One region of the Angustibacter sp. Root456 genome, then DNA from elsewhere that is predicted to be linked to it. Evidence: riboswitches for the same ligand, from Rfam matches in the RefSeq annotation. Region 1 holds a riboswitch; the other holds the start of a gene.
What was found. A riboswitch is a leader RNA that binds a small molecule or an ion and turns the genes downstream of it on or off. The one in region 1 is predicted to bind thiamine pyrophosphate.
Positions count from the first base shown of each region.

Region 2: another riboswitch for thiamine pyrophosphate. It lies ahead of ASD06_RS17645 (ECF transporter S component); the one in region 1 lies ahead of thiO (glycine oxidase ThiO).

Region 1 is NZ_LMER01000003.1:40,924-51,756, forward strand. Features, by position in the region: partial or broken gene ASD06_RS19900 (thiazole synthase) at 1-628, opposite strand, end outside; gene thiS (sulfur carrier protein ThiS) at 621-845, opposite strand; gene thiO (glycine oxidase ThiO) at 842-1,975, opposite strand; TPP riboswitch at 1,968-2,070, opposite strand; gene thiE (thiamine phosphate synthase) at 2,099-2,770, shown strand; TPP riboswitch at 2,803-2,898, shown strand; gene thiD (bifunctional hydroxymethylpyrimidine kinase/phosphomethylpyrimidine kinase) at 2,891-4,390, shown strand; gene rplU (50S ribosomal protein L21) at 4,529-4,837, shown strand; gene rpmA (50S ribosomal protein L27) at 4,892-5,146, shown strand; gene obgE (GTPase ObgE) at 5,250-6,830, shown strand; gene proB (glutamate 5-kinase) at 6,841-7,974, shown strand; gene ASD06_RS04090 (hypothetical protein) at 7,993-8,361, shown strand; gene ASD06_RS04095 (glutamate-5-semialdehyde dehydrogenase) at 8,525-9,838, shown strand; gene ASD06_RS04100 (bifunctional 2-polyprenyl-6-hydroxyphenol methylase/3-demethylubiquinol 3-O-methyltransferase UbiG) at 9,909-10,601, shown strand; gene ASD06_RS04105 (glycosyltransferase family 2 protein) at 10,541-10,833, opposite strand, start outside.
Region 2 is NZ_LMER01000020.1:626,322-637,154, reverse strand. Features, by position in the region: gene ASD06_RS17670 (IPT/TIG domain-containing protein) at 1-2,726, opposite strand, end outside; gene ASD06_RS17665 (response regulator transcription factor) at 3,028-3,702, shown strand; gene ASD06_RS17660 (sensor histidine kinase KdpD) at 3,707-4,897, shown strand; gene ASD06_RS17655 (energy-coupling factor transporter transmembrane protein EcfT) at 4,905-5,597, opposite strand; gene ASD06_RS17650 (ABC transporter ATP-binding protein) at 5,594-7,063, opposite strand; gene ASD06_RS17645 (ECF transporter S component) at 7,060-7,719, opposite strand; TPP riboswitch at 7,791-7,895, opposite strand; gene ASD06_RS17640 (DUF4235 domain-containing protein) at 8,000-8,278, shown strand; gene hutI (imidazolonepropionase) at 8,375-9,553, opposite strand; gene ASD06_RS17630 (formimidoylglutamate deiminase) at 9,555-10,833, opposite strand, start outside.

The DNA of each region.
Region 1 (10,833 bases):
ACCCCAGCTCCATGGCGCGGGCCGCGTCGCTGGCCGTCCCGATGCCGGCGTCCAGCACCACGGGCACCTGCGCCTGCTCGGCGATGAGCGCGATGTGGTGCGGGTTGAGCACGCCGAGCCCGGAGCCGATGGGCGCGCCACCCGGCATCACGGCCGCCACGCCGACGTCCTGCAAACGCGCGGCGAGCACAGGGTCGTCGGTGGTGTAGGCCAGGACGACGAACCCGGCCGCGACGAGCCGCTCGGCGCCGTCGAGCAGCTCGACCGGGTCGGGCAGCTGCAGCCGGTCGTCGGCCACGATCTCGAGCTTGACCCAGTCGGTGCCGACGAGCTCTCGGCCCAGCTCGGCCGTCAGGAGCGCCTCGGCCGCGGTGCGGCAGCCGGCCGTGTTCGGCACCACGTGCAGCCCGCGAGCCCGCGCCACGTCGAGCACCGAGCGCGCGCCCGTTCCCCCCGAGGCACCCGTCGGCACGCGCCGGATCGCCACGGTCGTGAGCTCGGTGCCTGACGCCGCCAGCGCCTCGTCGAGCACCTCCAGGCTCGGGGCGCCGCCGGTGCCCAGCACCAGTCGCGAGGTGAGGGGGCGCCCGGCGATGGTCAGGACGTCGCCCGGCGTCGGCTCAGCCACCCTGCACCGCCGTGACGATCTCGACGACGTCGCCGGCGCGCACCGTCGTGACCGGCCAGGCGCTGCGCGCTACGACCGACGCGTTGAGCGCCACGGCGATGCCCGCCGGGTCGGTGCCCGCGCTGCGGACGACGTCGGCCAGCGCGGCGCCGGCCCCGACGGGCACCGGGTGGCCGTTCACGGTGACGGTGCCGTCAGGTGATGGTCGGTCGGTCATGCGTGGGCCTCCTGGAGGGTGAAACGGCGTGGACCGAGCTGTTGCCACAGCGCCGACGGCGGATGGCCCGCGACCTGTCTGGCCACCTCTTCCCCGGTGACGCCGCTGAGCAGGATCCCGTTGCGGTAGTGGCCGGTGGCGACGAACAGCCCGGGCACCGCCGACCAGCCGACGACCGGCGCGTTGTCGGGAGTCCCTGGGCGCAGCCCGGTCGACACCTCCGCGAGCGCCAGCTCGTCGACGATCGGCAGCACCTCGTGGGCGTCGCGCAGCAGGCCGCGCACCGCGGCGACGACCACCGTGTCGTCGAGGCCCTGGTGCTCGACGGTGGCGCCCACGACGAGCTCGCCGTCGGCGCGGGGCACGAGGTAGACCTCGCGGCCGTGCACGAGCGCCCGCACGGTGTGGGTGAGGGCCGGCGGTCCGTGACGGCCGGGCTGGGGGCGTAGCCGCAGCACGTGGCCCTTCACCGGCACCACGGGTGGCAGGGCGTGCTCGGGCACGCCGTCGACGACACTGCTGCGCGCCCCTGCGGCCAGCACCACGACGTCGGCGCGCACCTCGTCGACTCCCACGGCCACCCCGACCGCCCGCCCCGCGTCGACCTGCAGCCGTGCCGGGCCGCCAGTCAGCATCTCGGCGCCCGCCGCGCGAGCCTGGGCGCGTAGCGCGGCGCGCACGGCGCGGTTGTCGACCGACAGGTCGTCGGCGGCCAGCAGCGCGCCGCCCACCGACGCCGCGAGGAAGGGCTCGCGCTCGCGGGTGTCGCGCCGCGTGAGCTGCTCGGTGCGCAGTCCGAGACCGTCGCGGTAGGTGGTGAGACGAGCCAGCTCCGCGCGGTCGTCGGCGGTGAGCCCGACGCTGAGCGTGCCCTCGTGCCGCACCGGGACGACCTCGCTGCCGCCGAGCTCGTCGACGTACGACGGGTAGGTGGCGACCGCGTGACAGGCCAGTCGCAGCAAGGGCTCCTCGCCGAACGCGGCCTCGGTGACCGGGGCGAGCATGCCCGCCGCCACGTCGCTGGCCGCGGGGCCGCCGTCGTCGACCACCGTCACCTCGGCTCCCTGCTGGGCGAGCCGCCAGGCGCACGACAGGCCGATGACGCCGGCACCGATGACGACGACGTCCACGGCGGTAGCTCCCTTCGCCGGCATGACCCGGAGCAGGTTCGACGGTCGGTGCGGGCGCACCCTCTCAGCCCGTGCGGGCTCCCGTGCTTCGAGGCCGACCCTAGCGCCTGGTTGGATCGGCGCGTGACCCGCACCGAGACCGAACCCAGGCCGCGCACCGCTCGATCGCGTCGACTCGACGCGGCGAGGCTCTACCTGTGCACCGACGCCCGACGCGAGCGCGGCGACCTCGAGCCGTTCCTCGACGCCGTCCTCGGCGCCGGCGTCGACGTCGTGCAGCTGCGCGAGAAGCACCTGGAGGCCGCCGAGGAGCTCGACCTGCTGGCGACCTTCGCGGCGGCCTGCCGGCGCCACGGTGCGTTGCTCGCGGTCAACGACCGCGCCGACCTGGCGGTGACCGCGGGCGCCGACGTCCTGCACGTCGGGCAGCGCGACCTCACGCCGGCGCAGGCGCGCGCGGTGGTCGGGCCGGACGTGATCATCGGTCGCAGCACGCACGACCCTCAGCAGGCCGCGCAGGCCGCCGACGACCACGACGTCGACTACTTCTGCACCGGGCCGGTCTGGACCACGCCCACCAAGCCGGGGCGGGCGGCGACCGGGCTCGACCTGCCGCGAGCCGCGGCGGCCGCCGAGCCGGCGAAGCCGTGGTTCGCCATCGGCGGCATCGACGAGCGGCGGCTGCCGGAGGTGCTGGCGGCGGGCGCGCGGCGGGTCGTCGTCGTCCGCGCTGTGACGCAGGCGGTCGACCCGGCTGCGGCCGTCCGCGCGCTGCGGGCGCACCTGACCCCCTGAGGGTCGCGGTCGCGACCCTCGCTACGGTGGCTGGCAGTGACACGGGGTGCTCCGTCGCGGAGCTGAGATGAGACCCGTCGAACCTGATCTAGCTAGGACTAGCGAAGGGATCGTCACGCGATGACGCGTACTGCCACACCCACCCGACCCGTCAGCGTGCTGGCCGTTGCCGGCAGCGACCCCAGCGGGGGAGCGGGCATCCAAGCCGACCTGAAAACCGTTGCCGCGCATGGCGGTTACGGCATGAGCGCCATCACGGCACTCACCGCGCAGAACACCCAGGGCGTGCGTGCCGTGCACGTTCCCCCGGCGAGCTTCCTGCGCGAGCAGCTCGACGCGCTGTCCGACGACGTGCGCATCGACGCGGTGAAGATCGGCATGCTGGGCACCGCCGAGGTCGTCGACGTGGTGGCCGACTGGCTCGCGCGCCAGGCCCCGCGGTACGTCGTCCTCGACCCCGTGATGGTCTCGCAGTCCGGTCACCGGCTGCTGCCCGCGGACGCCGTCAGCGCGCTGCGCGACCGGCTGCTCGAGTGCGCCGACGTCGTGACGCCCAACCTGCCCGAGCTGGCCGACCTGCTCAGGTGCGCCGAGGCGACGTGCTGGCAGGACGCGCTGACCCAGGGCCGTGAGCTGGCCCGCCGCCACCAGGTGCACGTGCTGGTGAAGGGCGGCCACCTCGGTGGCCCGCTCAGCCCCGACGCCCTCGTGGACGCCGACGGCACGGTGCACGAGCTGCGCGGCCACCGGGTCGCCACGCCGCACACGCACGGCACCGGGTGCACGCTGTCGACCGCGGTGGCGACCCTGCGGCCCAGCCGCCCGAGCTGGTACGAAGCCGTGCGTGACGCCAAGGCGTGGCTGGCCGGCGCGATCGAGGCCGGTGCGGGACTCGAGATCGGGCAGGGCGCCGGGCCGGTCGACCACCTGCACGACACCGTGCCGTCGTCCGGGCGGTCCTTCACGACGCAGGCGTGGGACGCCACCGCCGCGGTGCGCGCCGCGATCGACGACCTGCCGTTCGTGCAGGCGCTGGCCGACGGCACGCTGCCCGAGCCGGTGTTCGCCGAGTACCTGCGCCAGGACGGGCTCTACCTGCAGCAGTACGCCCGGGCCCTGGCGACGCTGGCCGCGCTCGCCCCGGACGCTGACCAGCAGCTGTGGTGGGCGCAGTCGGCCCAGCAGGCCCTCGCCGTCGAGCGCCAGCTGCACGAGTCCTGGGTCGACGTGCCGGACGCCGACCCGGCCCTCGACGTGCCGGCGGCCTCGGCCGCCTGCACCGCCTACACCTCCTACCTGCTCGCCGTGGCCCAGCGCGGCGACTACGCCGAGCTGCTCGCCGCCGTCCTGCCGTGCTTCTGGGTGTACGCCGACGTGGGGGAGCGGCTGCTCGAGCGCACGCGCGACCAGCCCGACCACCCCTACCGGCGCTGGATCGACCAGTACGGCGACACCGCCTTCGCCGCTCGCACGATCGAGGCGCGCGAGATGGCCGACCGGGCGGCGGCGTGCTCGGGCCCGGCCACCCGCGCGCGTATGCTGGAGGCGTTCGGGACGGCCACGCGCTACGAGTGGATGTTCTGGGACGCCCCCTGGCAGGGGGTGCACTGGCCGGTTTGACCCGGCCCCGCGCCCCTGCGGTACCCTGATGAGTCGGTGCGCTCCGCGCGCGCCTCCCTGTGCTCGCCTCTCGTGCGGCTTCGCCGCTGGTGGCGCGCGCCTGGGCCCTTAACGAACGTCGAGAGAAGTGAGCTTCACGTGTACGCGATCGTCCGCGCTGGCGGCCGTCAGGAGAAGGTGTCCGTCGGCGACGTCCTGGTCATCGACAAGGTCGAGGGCAAGGCGGGTGACACCCTCGAGCTGGCGCCCCTGCTGCTCGTCGACGGCGACACCGTGACCAGCGACGCCGCGAAGCTCGCCAAGGTCAAGGTCACCGCCGAGCTCGTCTCCCCGGAGAAGGGCCCCAAGATCACGATCATGAAGTTCAAGAACAAGACCGGTTACCGCAAGCGTCAGGGTCACCGTCAGCACCTCACCCGCGTCAAGGTCACCGGCATCGAGGCCTGAGCCTCCGCTCCGGCTCACTCCCAGGCCCTCCGTCCCCACAAGGCAGGCACTCTCATGGCACACAAGAAGGGCGCGTCGTCCACGCGCAACGGTCGCGACTCCAACGCCCAGCGCCTCGGCGTGAAGCGCTACGGCGGCCAGGTCGTCGGCGCGGGCGAGATCATCGTGCGTCAGCGCGGCACCCACTTCCACCCCGGTGTCGGTGTGGGCCGCGGCGGCGACGACACGCTGTTCGCACTGGTCGAGGGTGCGGTCACCTTCGGCACGAAGCGCGGTCGCAAGACCGTCAGCATCGTCCCGCAGGCCTGAGCGGCCCGCAGCAGACTGAACCTCGTCGAGGGGGTGGGCCGGTCACGGCCCACCCCCTCGACTCGTGTCCAGCCCCCACCGACTCCACCTGAAGGAGGTCACCGTGACGTCGTTCATCGACCACGTCGTTCTGCACGTCGCCGCTGGTGACGGTGGCAACGGCTGCGCCTCGATCCACCGCGAGAAGTTCAAGCCGCTCGGCGGCCCGGACGGCGGCAACGGCGGTCGCGGCGGCGACGTCGTGCTCGTCGTCGACCCCAACACCACCACGCTGCTCGACTACCACCACAGCCCGCACCGCAAGGCCAGCAGCGGCAAGGCCGGTCAGGGCTCGAACCGCGACGGCGCGGACGGCCAGGACGTCGTGCTCCCCGTGCCCGACGGCACCGTGGTGAAGTCCGCGGACGGCGAGGTGCTGGCCGACCTCGTGGGCGCCGGCACCCGCTTCGTGCTGGCGCGCGGCGGACGGGGTGGCCTCGGCAACGCGGCGCTGGCCTCGGCTCGGCGCAAGGCGCCGGGCTTCGCGCTGCTGGGTGAGCCCGGCGACGCCGGCGACATCGTCCTCGAGCTGAAGTCGCTCGCCGACGTCGCGCTCGTCGGCTACCCCAGCGCCGGCAAGTCGAGCCTGGTCGCAGCCATGTCGGCGGCGCGCCCCAAGATCGCCGACTACCCGTTCACCACGCTCGTGCCCAACCTCGGCGTCGTGCAGGCCGGTGACGTGCGGTTCACCATGGCCGACGTCCCCGGTCTGATCCCCGGTGCCAGCGAGGGCAAGGGGCTGGGCCTGGAGTTCCTGCGCCACGTCGAGCGGTGCTCGGTGCTCGTGCACGTCGTCGACTGCGCCACGCTGGAACCGGATCGTGACCCGCTCAGCGACCTCGACGTCATAGAAGCCGAGCTCGCGGCGTACACGGTCGACGAGACGCTGGGTGGGCGCCCGCTCACCGAGCGCCCGCGCGTCGTGGTGCTCAACAAGGCCGACGTGCCGGACGCCGTCGAGCTGGCCGAGATGGTGCGGCCCGACCTCGAGGCGCGCGGCCTGACGGTGCACGTCGTGAGCGCTGCGACCCACCAGGGGCTGCGCGAGCTGGGCTTCACGCTGGCCGGGCTGGTGGCCGCTGCGCGCGCCGAGCGGTCGATCGACGTCGCGCCGCGGGTGGTGCTGCGCCCCAAGGCGGTCGACGACACCGGGTTCGAGGTGGTCACCGAGGCCGGCGACGACGGCCCGCGGTTCCGCATCGTCGGCGAGCGCCCGCTGCGCTGGGTGCGCCAGACCGACTTCGCCAACGAGGAGGCCGTGGGCTACCTCGCCGACCGCCTCGCCCGCCTGGGCATCGAGGACGCGCTGTTCAAGGCCGGTGCGACGCCGGGCGCCGAGGTCGTGATCGGGCCGGGCGACGACGCGGTCGTCTTCGACTGGGAGCCCACCATGACCGCCGGCGCCGAGCTGCTCGCCGGGCCGCGCGGCACCGACCTGCGCCTCGGCACCGAGGACTCGCGTCCGACGCGCCAGGCCAAGCGCGAGGCCTTCGAGCGGCGCCGTTCGGCGCGTGACGCCGCCCGCGACGAGATCGCCGCCGAGCGGGCCGCCGGACGCTGGACCGACCCCGACGGCATCGACCACAGCGACGACCACTCCGGCGACCACAGCGACGACCACCCCGGCGACGGCTCCGAGCACTAGGCCCGACCCCGTGACCCCGCCTGCGCACCTGACGCGACGCGCCGACCTCGCGCGGGCTCAGCGCGTCGTGGTGAAGATCGGGTCGAGCTCGCTCACCACCTCCGACGGCCGGGTCGACGACGCGCGGGTGACGGCGCTGACGAGCGTGCTGGCGGCCCGCCGGGCGGCGGGCCTCGAGGTCGTGCTGGTGTCGTCAGGTGCCATCGCGGCGGGGCTGGAGCCGCTCGGCCTGCCCCGCAGGCCGCGCGACCTCGCCACGCAGCAGGCGGCGGCGAGCGTGGGCCAGGGCCTGCTCGTCGCGCGCTATGCCACGGCGTTCGCCGCGCACGGCCTCGGGGTGGGTCAGGTCCTGCTCACGGCCGAGGACGTCATCCGCCGCAGCCACTACGCCAACGCCCAGCGCACCCTCTACCGGCTGCTGCAGCTCGGCGTCGTGCCCGTCGTCAACGAGAACGACACCGTGGCCACCGACGAGATCCGGTTCGGCGACAACGACCGGCTCGCGGCGCTCGTCGCGCACCTCGTGCACGCCGACGCCCTGGTGCTGCTCACCGACGTCGACGCGTTGTACGACCGCGCGCCGAGCAGGCCCGGTGCCCAGCGCGTGGCCAGCGTGAGCCGGCCCGACGACCTCGACGGCATCGCGCTCGGGTCGTCCGGCAGCCGCGTCGGCACCGGTGGCATGGTCACCAAGGTCGAGGCGGCCGCCATCGCCACGACCGCCGGGATCGCGACGCTGCTCACCAGCGCCGAGCAGGCGGCAGACGCGCTGGCCGGTGCCGACGTCGGCACGTGGTTCGCGCCCACGGGCTCGCGGCGGGCCAGCCGCTTGCTCTGGCTGGCCCACGCCACCCGGCCGCGAGGTCAGCTCACCCTGGACGCCGGCGCCGTCGCGGCGGTGGTCGAGCGGCGCCTGTCGCTGCTGCCGGCCGGGGTCAGCGCCGTCACCGGGGAGTTCGCGGCAGGAGATCCGGTCGACCTGTGTGACGAAAACGGCCACGCCGTGGCCCGCGGACTGGTCAACTATGCAAGTGCAGAGCTCCCCGGTCTCCTGGGCCGTTCGACCCGAGAGCTGGCTCGTGAGCTCGGACCCGCGTACGAGCGCGAGGTCGTCCACCGCGACGACCTGGTGCTGCTGCGCTGACGCTGGAAGGAAGTGGCGGTGAAGGGCCTCGAGCAGGCGCCGGAGTCGGCGATGCCGCTGTGGCACGTGACCTTGACGGTCGCCGGCGAGCCGGTGCCGGCAGCGCAGCTACGGGACGCGCTCGAGCAGCTGGTGCACGAGCGGCCGTTTATGCTCGCCGTCCGCTACGCCGACGACCGCGCCGAGCTGCGGTACTGGGACGAGGCCGAGGACGTCGACGACGCGGCCGCCATGGCGCTGCGCATCTGGGCCGAGCACCGCGCGAGCTGCGGCCTGCCGCCCTGGCGCGTGGTCGGCGTCGAGGTGATCGATCGCGACACCGTGCACGCTCGCGGCGCGGACCGCCCGCAGACCCCGCTCATCGCCGCCGGCGTCACCCCCCTCTGACCACCCCGCCCTCCGGCCACCCCGCCCCCTGCGAAGTTGATCACGTTCAGTGGGCGACACTCCGCTTGCCCAGGGTTGCACCCCTCGACAAGTGGGCGGAACCCTCGACCAGCCTGTGGTCAGGCCCTTCGGTGCACCGCTGCCCGCGCGTAGCCTGGCTCGCATGGCGAGCACCTCTGAGCTGAGCCCCCCCGTCAGCCCGCCCGACGCCGGGTCGCGCGAGCAGGTGCTGGCCGCCTGCCGCGCGGCGCGCGAGGCCTCCCGCGCCGTCCGGCCGCTCACCCGCGCCGCCAAGGACGCCCTGCTGCTGGCGATGGCGGACGCGCTCGTGGCCGCCACCTCCGACGTCGTGGCGGCCAACGCCGCTGACCTCGAACGCGGCCGGCAGTCCGGCCTCACCGCCGGGCTGCTCGACCGGCTGCGCCTCGACGACGCCCGCGTGGTGGGCGTCGCCGACGCGCTGCGCGAGCTGGCCGCGCTGCCCGATCCCGTCGGCGAGGTGGTGCGCGGGCAGCGGCTCGCCAACGGCCTGGAGGTGCGCCAGACCCGCGTGCCCATGGGCGTCGTCGCGATGGTCTACGAGGCGCGCCCGAACGTCACGGTCGACGCCGCCGGCCTGGCGCTCAAGAGCGGCAACGCCGTGGTGCTGCGCGGCGGCTCGGCGGCCGAGCACACCAACCGCGGGCTGGTCGCGGTGCTGCGCCGCTGCCTGGCCGAGGCCGGTCTGCCGGCCGACGCCGTCACGCTGCTCGACGGCGGCGGCCGCGAGGCGGTGCACCACCTGATGACGGCGCGGGGGCTGGTCGACGTCCTGATCCCGCGCGGGGGAGCGGACCTGATCCGCACCGTCGTCGAAGGCTCCACGGTGCCGGTGATCGAGACCGGCGTCGGCAACTGCCACGTGTACGTCGACGCCGCCGCCGATCTCGACCAGGCCGTCGCCATAGCCTTGAACTCCAAGGTGCACCGCCCGAGCGTGTGCAACGCGGCCGAGAGCCTGCTCGTGCACCGCGACGTCGCCGACGCGTTCTTGGCCGCCGCGCTGCCGCGGCTGGTCGAGGCGGGTGTGCGGCTGCACGGCGACGACGCGACGCAGGCCTCGGCCACGACGTCCGGTGTCGTCGTGGAGCCGGCCACCGACGACGACTGGGCGCGCGAGTACCTCAGCCTCGACCTCGCGGTGCGCGTGGTCGGCTCGATCGACGAGGCGCTCGCGCACATCCGCCGCTGGTCGAGCGGGCACACCGAGGCGATCGTCACCCAGGACCTCTCCGCGAGCCGCCGCTTCGTCGCCGAGGTCGACGCCGCGGCGGTGATGGTCAACGCCTCCACGCGTTTCACGGACGGCGGTCAGCTGGGTCTCGGCGCCGAGATCGGCATCTCGACGCAGAAGCTGCACGCGCGCGGCCCGATGGGGCTCGCCGAGCTCACGACCACCACCTGGGTGGTCACGGGTGAGGGGCACGTCCGCAGCTGAGCACGGCCCCGGCCGCACCGAGTGGCGTCGCCGGGTCGTCGTCGACCGGCGACTGGCAGGATGGCCGACCGTGGAAGGCGCCGAAGTCCGCAAGCTGGCCGAGCTCGAGGACCACCACTGGTGGTACCGCGAGCGCCGGGTGCTGCTCGAGCGTGACCTGCGCGGTCTGCGCCCGGGCACCGCGCTGGACGTCGGAGCCGCCGGTGGCGGCAACACGCGGGTGCTGCGACGGCTGGGCTGGAACGCGATCGCGCTCGAGTACGGCCCGGAGGGCGCGCAGGTCGCCCACGAGCGCGGCCTGCCCACGCTGCGCGGTGACGCCACCGCCCTGCCGGTCGCGGACGCCTCGCTCGACCTCGTCGTGGCCTTCGACGTCCTCGAGCACCTCGACGACGACGACGCCGCGGTGCGCGAGGTGCGCCGGGTGCTGCGCCCGGGTGGGCGCTACCTGGTGGCCGTGCCGTGCGACCCGCGGCTGTGGTCGGCGCACGACGAGGCGGTGGGCCACGTGCGCCGCTACACCCGGGCCACGCTGAGCTCGCTGCTGGTGCGCGGGGGGTTCTCGCTCGGCCCGATGCGTTCGTGGAACGTGCTGCTGCGACCGGTGGTGTCGTTGCGCCGTCGCGCCAGCACGGGCAGCGACCTCGAGGCGCTGTCGCCCGTGGTCAACCTGGGCCTGCGCTCGATCATCACCGCCGAGCGCTACCTGCCGGTGCGCTCGCTGCCTGGGGTGTCGCTGATGGTCGAGGCCCGGCGTCCCTGACCGTCTGCGGTCGGCTGCTCGAGGGAGTCGTAGGCCACGAAGTACGAGGGCCGCCCCTGCAGCTGGGTGTACATGCGCCCGACGTACTCGCCGAGCACGCCCAGGGCCAGCAGCTGCACCGCGCCGACGGCCGCCACCACGACGAACGTGGAGGTCCAGCCGGGCGTGGTGTGCCCGGTGAGGAACGACACGAAGGCGTAGACCAGCAAGCCGACGGCCGCCACGCCACCGA
Region 2 (10,833 bases), on a different contig from region 1:
ATCGTCAGACCCCAGAAGTGGGTCGGGATCGGGACGTCGCTGAAGAGGTTGAACGTCGGGGCCACTGCCTGCGCGTTGCGCAGGTTGACCAGCTTGTCGGTGCAGAGCGGCCGCGACTGACCCTCGTAGGGGCTACCGCCACCGTCGATGAAGTTCTGGTTCGTCACGTGCACCGTGTGCAGCGGTCCGACGCAGCCCGAGACGATGCCGCCGGTCTGCGAGGGGTCCTGCGACGGCGTGGGCTCACCGCTGCCCGCACCCGGCGGCGTGTCAGTCGCCTGGGCCACGGTCGGCGGGTAGTTCTCCTGCGGCAGGTAGGTGTCGCCGTCGAAGACGTTGACGTCCTCCTCGCGGGTGACCTTGTACATCGCGCCGCCGCCCACGGGGTTCTGCGGGATCTCGACCGAGACGATGTACTCCTGCGGGCGCAGGTCCTGCTCCGGCAGACCGAGGGCGGCCAAGTCGGCGTAGAGCGGCAGCTGGTGGTCAGCGGCCGGGTTGCGGGGGTCGCCGGGCGCGTAGAGGTTCAGCTTGGAGGTCGCGAACCCGTAGTTGCCGTTGACCTGCTGGCTGAAGCCGTCCGGTCCGGAGTTGACCTCGGCACCGACCTGGAAGCCCATCATGGGCGCCTCGATGCACTTGCGGTCGTTGGCGAGGCCGAACTGCGACAGCGCCTGCTGGTCGGTCAGCGGCTGGCCGTTGTACATCCGGGCGGTGCAACCGCGAGGCGGCTGCCACGTCTCGGAGGTGTAGGCCTCCTGCAGCTCCGGGCCCTTCTTGAGGGCACCCGTGGCGGTGTCGAGCTGGAAGCCGCCGCTGCACTCGTCGGCCGGTGTGGTCGGCTCGCAGGGCACCGGCGCGTACAGGTGCACGGGGACGTCGGGCACGCCCGGCTGGTAGGCCTCCGCCGCCGCGTCCGCGGGGTCGAGCTCGTTGCGGGTCGTGTCGTAGGTGATGGTGCCGACGATGCCGCCGTTCGTACCGCCGACGTACGGCTTGACGCCCCAGTCGACCCGGCCGCCGAGGCCGATCACGTTCAGCACGTTGATGTCGACCGCACCACCGAGCAGCGTGGTCGGCTTGGGGTCGTTCTCGGCCTGGTAGGTGATTCCGGTGGCCTGGTACCGGGTGTTGAAGCCCTCGAGCACCAGCCACTTGCTGAGCGGGTAGCCCTCGTTGATCGAGTAGTTGCCGACCGTGTCGGTGATGACGGTGTTCGTGTACTGGTCCATCAGCGAGTTGTCCCGCTCGCGCAGGGTGAGCGTGAAGGACGGCACGCCCTGCTCACCCGGGTCGCGCTTGCCGTTCTCGTTGTCGTCGACGAACACCGAGCCGTAGATGTGCGTGAACCAACCCACGAGCGACTTGTTGCCGACGTCGACGAGCTGGCCGTCGTGCACCTCGACCTGGAAGGCCCACAGGATGTAGTCCTGGTCGTCGTCCCAGACGGTCAGCGAGTACGTGCCGTCGGGGACGTTCTTGATGTCGAACGAGCCGTCGACAGCGCCGCGACCGAGGTAGACCTCCGCGTCACCGGCGTCGAGGTCGGACAGCGCGATCCAGGGACGGCGGATCGGACCGCCGATCTTGGCTCCGGCGAAGCCGGTCTCGGGGACGACCTGGCCGTTCTGGCCACCGACGTACGGCAGCGCGGCCACGGCCACGCCCTTGATCTCACCCGTGGGGGCCGGCTGACCGGCAGCGGGCGCCGCCAGCGCCATCTGCTTGGAGAACCCGAAGTGCACGTACGGCACCAGCTCGGCACCCTTGGTCTGCTCGGTGTCGAAGCCGGTCTCGCCCTCCTGCTGCCAGATGTCGTAGTCGTGGCCGCCCTCGAGCGTGGTCGTCTGCACCCACCCCTGTCCGGCAGGCGGGGAAACCGTTGCGGCGTAGCGGTTCGGGCCGAGATTGGGGATCACGATCTGGCCGTCGGCGTCACTGACGCACTTGCCGGTCGACTTCGTGGTGTCGACCCGCGGCTTGCCCGCGGCGTTGAACAGGATCGGTCGCGTCGCGACCCCGCCGGCGTGCAGGTAGACGGTGCACAGCGGGTTGCCGTAGTAGTCGGTCGACACCGGCCCGAGGACGTCGGTGAGGTTCGCCGTGAAGCCGGCCAGCCCCTGCTCCGCGTCGACCTCGTACGTGCCGTCGACCGGCGCGTTGTCGTTGAACACCTGCAACCGGATCGTCTGCAGCGGAAGGGGAAGCGGCTGCATCTTCACGACGACCTGCTGAGCCGAGCCCGAGGTGACCGTGAAGTGCGCGCCGTCGATCTTGTAGCCGTCGGCCGTGAGCGAGATGAGGTACTTGCCGACAGGGAGGCCCGGCAGGGCGACGCTGTCGTTCAACGTCGTCTCGTCGCCTTGGGCGACGATCGGCGCGTAGCCGGGCGTCGTGCGCACCGACGGCCACTGGCAGGTGTCAGCGAACTTCGGGTCGCTCGCCAGCCCCGGCAGACAGTGCTCGGGCGCGTCCTTCGTGTTGCCGACGTCCTCCGCGTTGATCAGCCACTTGTAGGTGGTGACGGCATCACCCTCGTGCACGAAGCCCGGGCCGGTGTTGACCGACCGCGCGCTCTGCACGTGCAAGGTGATGCTGCCCGGATCGACGGGGTCAGCCGCCTTCGCCGTCTGCGCCAGCCGCGGCAGCGTCAGCTGCCCGACACACAGCGCGAGTACGGCGAGGGTGATGACCACGGCCCGCAGACGGGTGACACGACGTCCCATGACGACCTCCAAGACGGGAACTCTGCGTCGAGGGTCGAGCCAGCAGGGGGCGGTCGTCCGGCACAGGACAGCCGCATCACGGAACGCTCATGAAGCGCCATCCAGCCGTCATCTCCCATCACGCCGCCGTCACGAGACGTGACGGCGCTCGTCATCCAGGCGTCATGGGCGGCCGGGCCAAAGGCGGTCAAAGCGGTGCGGACACGATCAGCGAGCGCGCCACTTTCGCTGTTTTGGTGGCGCGCGGGCGGCCAACTGCCCATCCTCGAAGTCGCTGCGCTGCAGCAGAGGGGAGGGCAACATGGCCAAGGTCATGGTCGTCGACGATGAGCCGCGGATCCGCACGTACCTGCACCGCGCGCTGTCCGGTCAGGGGCACGTCGTGCACGAAGCGGCTGACGGTGAGGCCGCGCTCGAGCACCTCGCACAGCACCACGTCGACCTCGTACTCCTCGACCTCGCGATGCCCCGGCTGGGTGGTCTCGGGGTGCTCTCGCTCCTGCGTCAGCGAGAGGACAGCCCGCCCGTCATCGTCCTGTCGGCGGTCACCGACATCTCGGCGCGCGTTCAGGCGCTCGATCGGGGTGCCGTCGACGTCGTCGGCAAGCCGTTCTCGACCGCCGAGCTGACGGCGCGCATCCGGCGCCACCTGCACCAGCACCCCGCTCCCCCGCGTGGAGAGAACCGGTATCTCGAGGTCGGCGGCGTGCAGCTCGACCTGCACCGGCGGCGAGCGACGACCGCCGCCGGCTCCGTGAGCCTCACCGAACGCGAGTTCGCGCTGCTGGCTCACCTGATGCGTCGGTGTGGCGACGTGTGCACGCGCGAGGAGCTCCTGCACGACGTCTGGGGCCTGGACTTCGACCCCGGCAGCAACGTCGTCGACGTCTGCGTCCGCCGACTGCGCCACAAGCTGAGGCCGGACCCGCCCATCGAGACGGTGCGCGGCGTGGGCTACTGCGTCTACGACCGGTGATGCCATGACCTCGACATCGGGGAGCCCCCTCGACACGGCCACAGCGGCGGTCAACGCCCGCGAACCGGCGTGGCGGGCCCGCCTCATCCCTGCGTGGGCGGTGTGGGCGACGCTGTGCACGTTCGCGATGCTCGTGCTGCCGGGGCAGGAGACCATCCCCTACCACCTGGGCTGGGCCGGTTTCGCGCTCGCCTACGGCCTCGCCACCTGGCATCGCTGGCAGCTGGTGGCGGCCCTCGCGGGCTACACCGTGGCGAGCGGCGTGGTGCTCACCCGCAGCTCCCTTGTCGGCAACGTCGAGTGGCAGGAGACCAACGAGATCCCGCTGATGTTCGCCCTGGCCCTGCTGATGGTGTGGCACGTCCACCGTCGCCAGGAGGCCCTGAGCCACGCCAGGGTGCTCGCCGAGCGCGACATCCAGGCGGCTCGCGACCGCGAGCGCCTCATGCGCCTCACCTCGCACGAGCTGCGCACCCCGCTCACCATCGCTCGCGGCTACGTCGAGCTGCTGCAGGAGCGCGTGACCGACTTGGAGGACCAGCAGGACCTCGCAGTGGCCGCCGACGAGCTCGACCGGCTCTCACGGGTCAGCGACCGGCTGATCCGGATGATCCGGTTGCAGGACGACACGGTCACCGAGGACGTCGACCTCGACCGCGTCCTGTCGCAGGCCGTCGAGCGCTGGCGCATCGTCGCCGACCGCCACTGGGTGCTGAAGTCCCGGCTGGGCCACTGCCACGGCTCGGCGGAGCGCCTGCGCACCTGCCTGGACACGCTCATCGAGAACGCGCTGCGCTACACGGTGCCGGGCGACACGATCCGCCTGCTCGGCGTGCGCCGTGAGGCGGAGTTCGTCGTCGCGGTGCTGGACTCCGGCACGGGACTCACCGACAGCCAGATCATGGCGATCAACGCCGGTGAGCAACCGCAGCAGGCTGAGACGCCGCTCGGCTCGGTCGACCGGCTGGCCGGCACCGGTCTGGGCTTGGGCATCGTGCGCCAGATCGCACACGCACGCGGTGGTTCCCTCTACGCCTCCCGTGCACCCGAGGGTGGCGCCGCGCTCTCGGTGACCTTCCCCGTGAACTTCCCCGTCGCGGCCGTGGGGCGCCTCACCGTGCCCGACCTGCCCAACCTTCTCGGCACGCGCGTGCCGCGGCAGACGGGGTCACCGTCATCGGTGCTCGACGGCTGAGGTCGGGTCAGCCGACCAGCAGCGGCGTCGCGGCGACGAACCCGGCGAGGGCGAGCAGGACGGTGTCGCGGCCCCCCCAGTGGGGTGCGCGCGCCCAGGTGCGCTGGTGCGCCGTGGCGAACCCCCGGGCATCCATCGCGAGCGCCAGCTGCCCCGACCGACGCAGCGTGTGCACGAGCAGCGCGAAGGTGAGCGAGCCGACGTGCTTGGCCCGTGACCACGCAGAGCGGGTGGGACCCAGCCCGCGCACGTGGCGCACGCGGTCGAGCGTCGTCCACGTGGTCGAGAGCTCTTCGAGCTGTTGCAGCGCTGCCACGGACGCGACGACGGCCCGGGCCGGCAAGCGCAGCCACTGCGCCAGCTCGTCCCCCAGCCGGCTCGGGTCGACCCACGTCGCGACGAGCGACGCCGGCAGCACCAGCGCGAGGATCCGCAGTCCGGCGCCGAGCGCCGTGGCGGCGTCGTTGCCGGCGAACCACCAGCTCGAGGCGCCGAGCGACGCGGCGGCCAGGAGGCCGGGCGTGAGGCGGCGCAGGGCCTGGACCGGGCGGGCCACCGCGAGCGGCGCGAGCAGCAGCTCGGCCGCCACCATCACCAGCCCGTCGCGCAGGTCGTGCACCTGCGTCGAACCGACCACGGCCAGGGCTGCGGCCGACAGCAGCGCGAGCGGTGAGCAGCGGGCGCTCGGCGGCCAGCTCATGACGGCACCACCGCGAGGTCGGGCACGTCAGCACCCAGGTGCACCGCGCTGGTGCAAGTCGCTGCCCCGACGGCGGCCAGCAGGTCGCCGTCATGGGTGGCCAGCGCCACGGCCGAACCGTCTGTGACCGCCTGGAGCACCGTCTCGAGCACGGCCCTCCAGGTGCTGCGGTCCTGGCCCACCGTGGGCTCGTCGAGCAGCAGGACGTCGGGCCCGTGCACGAGCGAGGCCGCGAGGCCCAGCCGCCGCTGCTCCCCGCCAGACAGGTAGTGCGGGTCGGTGTCGACGAGGCGCGCGAGGCCGAGCGTCTCGAGCAGGGCGTCGGCGCGCTGCTCCATCGCGGCGGCCGGACGCCCCAGCGCCCGGGACGTCGCGAGCACCTCGTCGCGCACGGTGCGTGCGACGAGCGCGTGCTCGGGCGCCTGCGGCAGCCAGGCGACTCGCGCCGCCAGCTCACGCGAGCGCCAGCGATGCGGTCGCCGCTCGCGACGCGGGGCCCACTCGGCGTCCGCGAGCAGCTCACCGGAGGTCGGTGCGGCGAGCCCGGCGAGCACGCCGAGCGCCGTCGACTTGCCCGCGCCGCTGCGTCCGGTGACGGTCGTGACCACACCGCGGACGAGGCTCGCGTCGAACGGGCCGACCCCTGCCGCCGGGCCGCGCCCGCGCCCGCTGCCGGGGCGAGCGACGACGTCGCGGGCCCTGAGCAGGCAGGCGCCGGGCGCTGTGGCGACGACCTCCGGGACCACGGGGGCCACGTCGTCGACCCACAGGCCCGCCCCGCGCAGCTGGTCGGCGGCGTCGGCCAGCACCCGGGCAGGCGCGCCGTCGGCCACCACACCGCCGGCGGAGCCCAGCACCACGAGGCGGTCGACGTGGTCGAGCCACGGCGCCATGCGGTGCTCGACCACCACGAGGGTGCAGCCGCTGCGCTCGGCCACCGCCAGCACCGCCTCGCGCACGCGGGCGGCGTTGGTGGCGTCCAGCATCGCTGCCGGCTCGTCGAGCAGCAGCAGGCCCGGGCGCAGCGCGAGGGCACCGGCGAGCGCCAGCCGCTGGCCCTCACCGCCCGACAGCGCCGCGGTCGGCCGGTCGGCGGCGTAGGGGAAGGCGCTGCGCCGCAACGAGTCCTCGACGCGCGCCCAGATGTCGTCCCGCGACAGTGCGAGGTTCTCGGGGCCGAACGCCGTGTCGCGTCCGACCCGGTCGGCGACCACGGCGGCGCTGGGGTCCTGCAGCAGCAGGCCGGTGACGCCGTCGACCTGCACCTCGCCGGCCAGCTCGCCGTCGTCGGCCGACAGACGCCCCGCCAGGGCACGCAGCAGCGTCGACTTGCCGGCCCCGCTCGGCCCGGCGAGCACGATGCGCTCGCCGGGCTCGAGCCGCAGATCGATCTGGTCGAGCACGCGGTCGCGGCGTCCCCACGGCCGCCACGTGAGACCGCGGACGTCGACGCTGGCGCCGCTCACCGCGCGGAGGTGGTGTTCCGCTGCAGCTCTGCGTCGCGGGCGCGGGCCTGCTCGCGTCCGGCCGGGAAGGCCGCCAGGGCGCCCGAGCGGGTCAGCGCCCGCACGATCAGCCAGCCGAGCAGTCCGGCCAGCAGCACGCCCGAGAGCATGAAGGTCACCAGGTAGAGCACCGTGCCGCCCGCGCCGAAGGTCGTGGCGTAGTCGTAGGTGAAGTACTCGTACGCCGTCTCGAGCGTTGCCGCGAGCGCGGCGCTGAGCGCAGCCACGCCCGGGCCGAACCGGCGGAACAAGAAGATGGCCAGCACGATCTCGACGCCCAGGCCCTGCAGCAGCCCGGACACGAGCGTCGCGACGCCCCACTGGTTGCCGAGCAGGTACTCGACGTTGGCGGCCACGAGCTCGGCGAGCAGGGCGGCGCCGGGACGCCGGACGACGAGCCCACCGACGACGCCGGCCAGCAGCCACGGGCCGCCCAGCAGACCCCCGAGCGCCGGGACGGCGGTGAACGCGGGGCTCACGACGGTGTACGCCGCCGACCAGCCCCAGTAGGCGACACCGAACGCGACACCCAGCATCGCGGCGGTGACGAGGTCGACGGTGCGCCAGCGGGTGAGCTCGCCCAGCGACGGACGTGAGGTGACAGCGGGTGCCGTCATGGTGTGGAACCTCCTACGTTGCAGCAGGAGGGGTACCGCCGTGGCGGCACGTGCTCGACGCACCGACACGGCGGTCGAGATTCCCGACTCCCTCCACCGGTGCTAACCGGATCAGGTTCGAGGGTCTGCGGTTGCCCGCACTCTCAGCGCCTGGTGGCGCTCCCCTGTCGTGTGATCCCACGCTACACCGGTGTGACGGTCCGGTCGACCGTCCGGTCGACCGTCCGGTCGACTGCGCCGACGGGTGGCTGCCCGGCGTCCGGTGGGGCAGGCTGGCGGCATGGGTGCAACGACGTGGAAGATCCTCGGTACCGGCGGCGCGGTGGTCGCCGGCATCGCCGCACGCAACCTGCTCACCACGGGCTGGAAGGCGGCGACGGGCTCGGCCCCTCCCACCAACCCCGAGCACCCCGACGTCGAGTGGCACGAGGCCGTGCTGTGGGCCGTGCTCAGCGGCGCCGTGATCGGTGTGGCGCGCATGCTGGCCACGCGCAAGGCTGCCGAGTACTACCGCAACTCCACCGGGCACCTGCCGCCCGACATGGCCGAGGTGCAGTGAGCGCCCCTCCCCGTTGATCACGTTCAGTGGGCGACACCCCGCTTGTCGAGGGTTGCACCCCTCGACAAGCGGACGCGACCCTCGAGGAGCAGCGGACTAGAGGTCGAGCGCGCGCGCCAGCGGGACGCCCGGACGGTAGGCCAGGTGCCGGTACGTCGGCGCCTCCAGCACCGCGAGGTCGGCCCGAGCACCCACGCCCAGGTGGCCGACGTCCGGACGCCGCAGCGCCAGGGCACCCCCGGCCGTGGCCGCCCACAGCGCCTCGGCCGGTGACAGCCCCATCTCGCGCACCGCGAGCGCGATGACGAACGGCATCGACGAGGTGTAGCAGCTGCCCGGGTTGCAGTCGGTGGCGAGGGCCACCACCACGCCCGCGTCGACGAGGGCGCGGGCATCCGGGTACGGCGAGCGGGTCGAGAACTCGACGCCGGGCAACAGCGTCGCCACCGTGCCGTCGCGCCCGGGCGCGGGGCTCGCGCCGGCGAGCGCGTCGACGTCCGCCGCGCTCAGGTGCGTGCAGTGGTCGACGCTCGCCGCACCGAGATCGACGGCGAGCCGGACGCCGGGCCCCGCCGAGAGCTGGTTGCCGTGCACCCGAGGCAGCAGCCCCGCCGCCATGCCGGCGGTGAGCACCACGCGCGCCTCGTCGCCGTCGAAGGCGTGCGGGCTCGCGGGCTCGCAGAAGACGTCGACCCACCGGGCGAGCGGCGCGCAGGCCGCCAGCATCGGGCCAGTGACCAGGTCGATGTACGCGCGCCGGTCAGCGCCCGCCGGCACGACGTGGGCGCCGAGGAACGTCGTCTCGTCGGTGATCTCACGGGCGATGCGCAGGCTGCGCGCCTCGTCGGCCACCGTGAGGCCGTAGCCGCTCTTGACCTCGAGGGTCGTCGTGCCCTGGGCGCGCATCTCGGCCTGCAGCGCGCGGGCGCGAGCCAGCAGCAGCTCGTCGGGAGCGGCGCGCGTGGCGGCGACGGTCGTGGCGATGCCGCCGCCGTCGTAGGGCGTGCCGGTCATCCGCGCCTCGAACTCTCGCGAGCGGTCACCGGCGAAGACGAGGTGGCTGTGCGAGTCGACGAAGCCCGGGACGACGGCGCGGCCGGCGAGGTCGAGGTGCTGATCGGCGTCAGGTGCCTGGCGCTGCGGCCCGACCCAGGCCACCGTGGCGCCCTCGACCACCACGGCGGCCTGCTCGATCACCCCCAGCGGCGAGCCGTCACCGAGGCTGGCGTCGTTCGTGACCAGCTCGCTGATGCCCGTGAGCAGCACGCTCGACATCTCAGTCCTCCCACAACGGCGCGATGGCCTCGGCCAGCAGGCGGCCGACGTCACCGAGCACGTGACGTCCGTCGGAGACCACCGTGCGCCCGGCGTTCACCACCGTGTGGACGTCGGACGCCGTGGCACCGTAGATGGCTTGCGGCACAGCGGTTCCCGCGGTGCGTACGGTGTCGAGCCGCACGGCCACCAGGTCGGCCGGAGCCCCGACTGCGATGCGGCCAGCCTCGGGCCAGCCCAGCGAGGCGTGGCCGTTCACGGTGAGCGCCTCGACCAGCTGAGCGGGCGTGAACACCCCGCGTTCCAACGAGAACAGCCGCTCATGCATCTCCAGCGCGCGCGCCTCCTCCAGCAGGTCGACCACGGCGTTCTGGTCGCTGCCGAGGCACAGGGGGCTTCCGTGCTCGGCCATGAGCTTGGCGGGCCCGATGCCGTCGGCGAGGTCGCGTTCGGTGGTCGGGCACAGGCACACGGACGTGCCCGTGCTGCCGAGCAGCTCCATGTGCGGCGCGACGGTGGCGTGCACGACGGTGGTGCGCGGACCGAGGGCGTCCGCACCGGCCAGCAGCTCGGTGGGCGAGCGGCCGTAGAACGCCAGTGCCGCCTCGTTCTCGGCGAACTGCTCGGACAGGTGGGCGTGCAGCGGGCGGTCGGGAAAGGCCTGCGCGACGTCGGCGAGCTCGAGCCGGGGCACCGCCCGCACCGAGTGGATCGCCGCGCCGACGCGAAAGCTGTCGTCCGCCCTCAGGCGCGCCACGCGATCAGCCCACCGCGCGCTCGAACCGTCCGAGAAACGTTGCTGCACAGGGTCGGGCCGGGTGTGACCCTCAGCCGTGAGCCCACCGGCGAGGTAGCACGTGTCGAGCAGCGTGATGCGCAGCCCGGCCTCGCGCGCGGCCTGCCGCAAGGCCTCCGCCATCGCGTTCGGGTCGTCGTACGGTGTGCCGCCGGGACCGTGGTGCAGGTAGTGGAACTCGCCGACGCACGTGACTCCGGCCAAGACCATCTCGGCGTAGACCGCGCGGGCGAGCGCCAGGTAGGACTCCGGATCGAGCCGCTCGGCGACGCGGTACATGCGCTCGCGCCACGTCCAGAACGTGCCTCCCATGTCGTGGGTCCGGCCGCGCAGGGCCCGGTGGAAGGCGTGCGAGTGGGCGTTGGCGAAACCCGGGAGCACGAGCCCGGCCAGCCGGACGTCGTCCGGCTGCGGCGCCGCACTGCGCTCGACGGCGGCGATGACACCACCCTGCGCTGTCACCCGCACCCCCGCGACGGGCGCG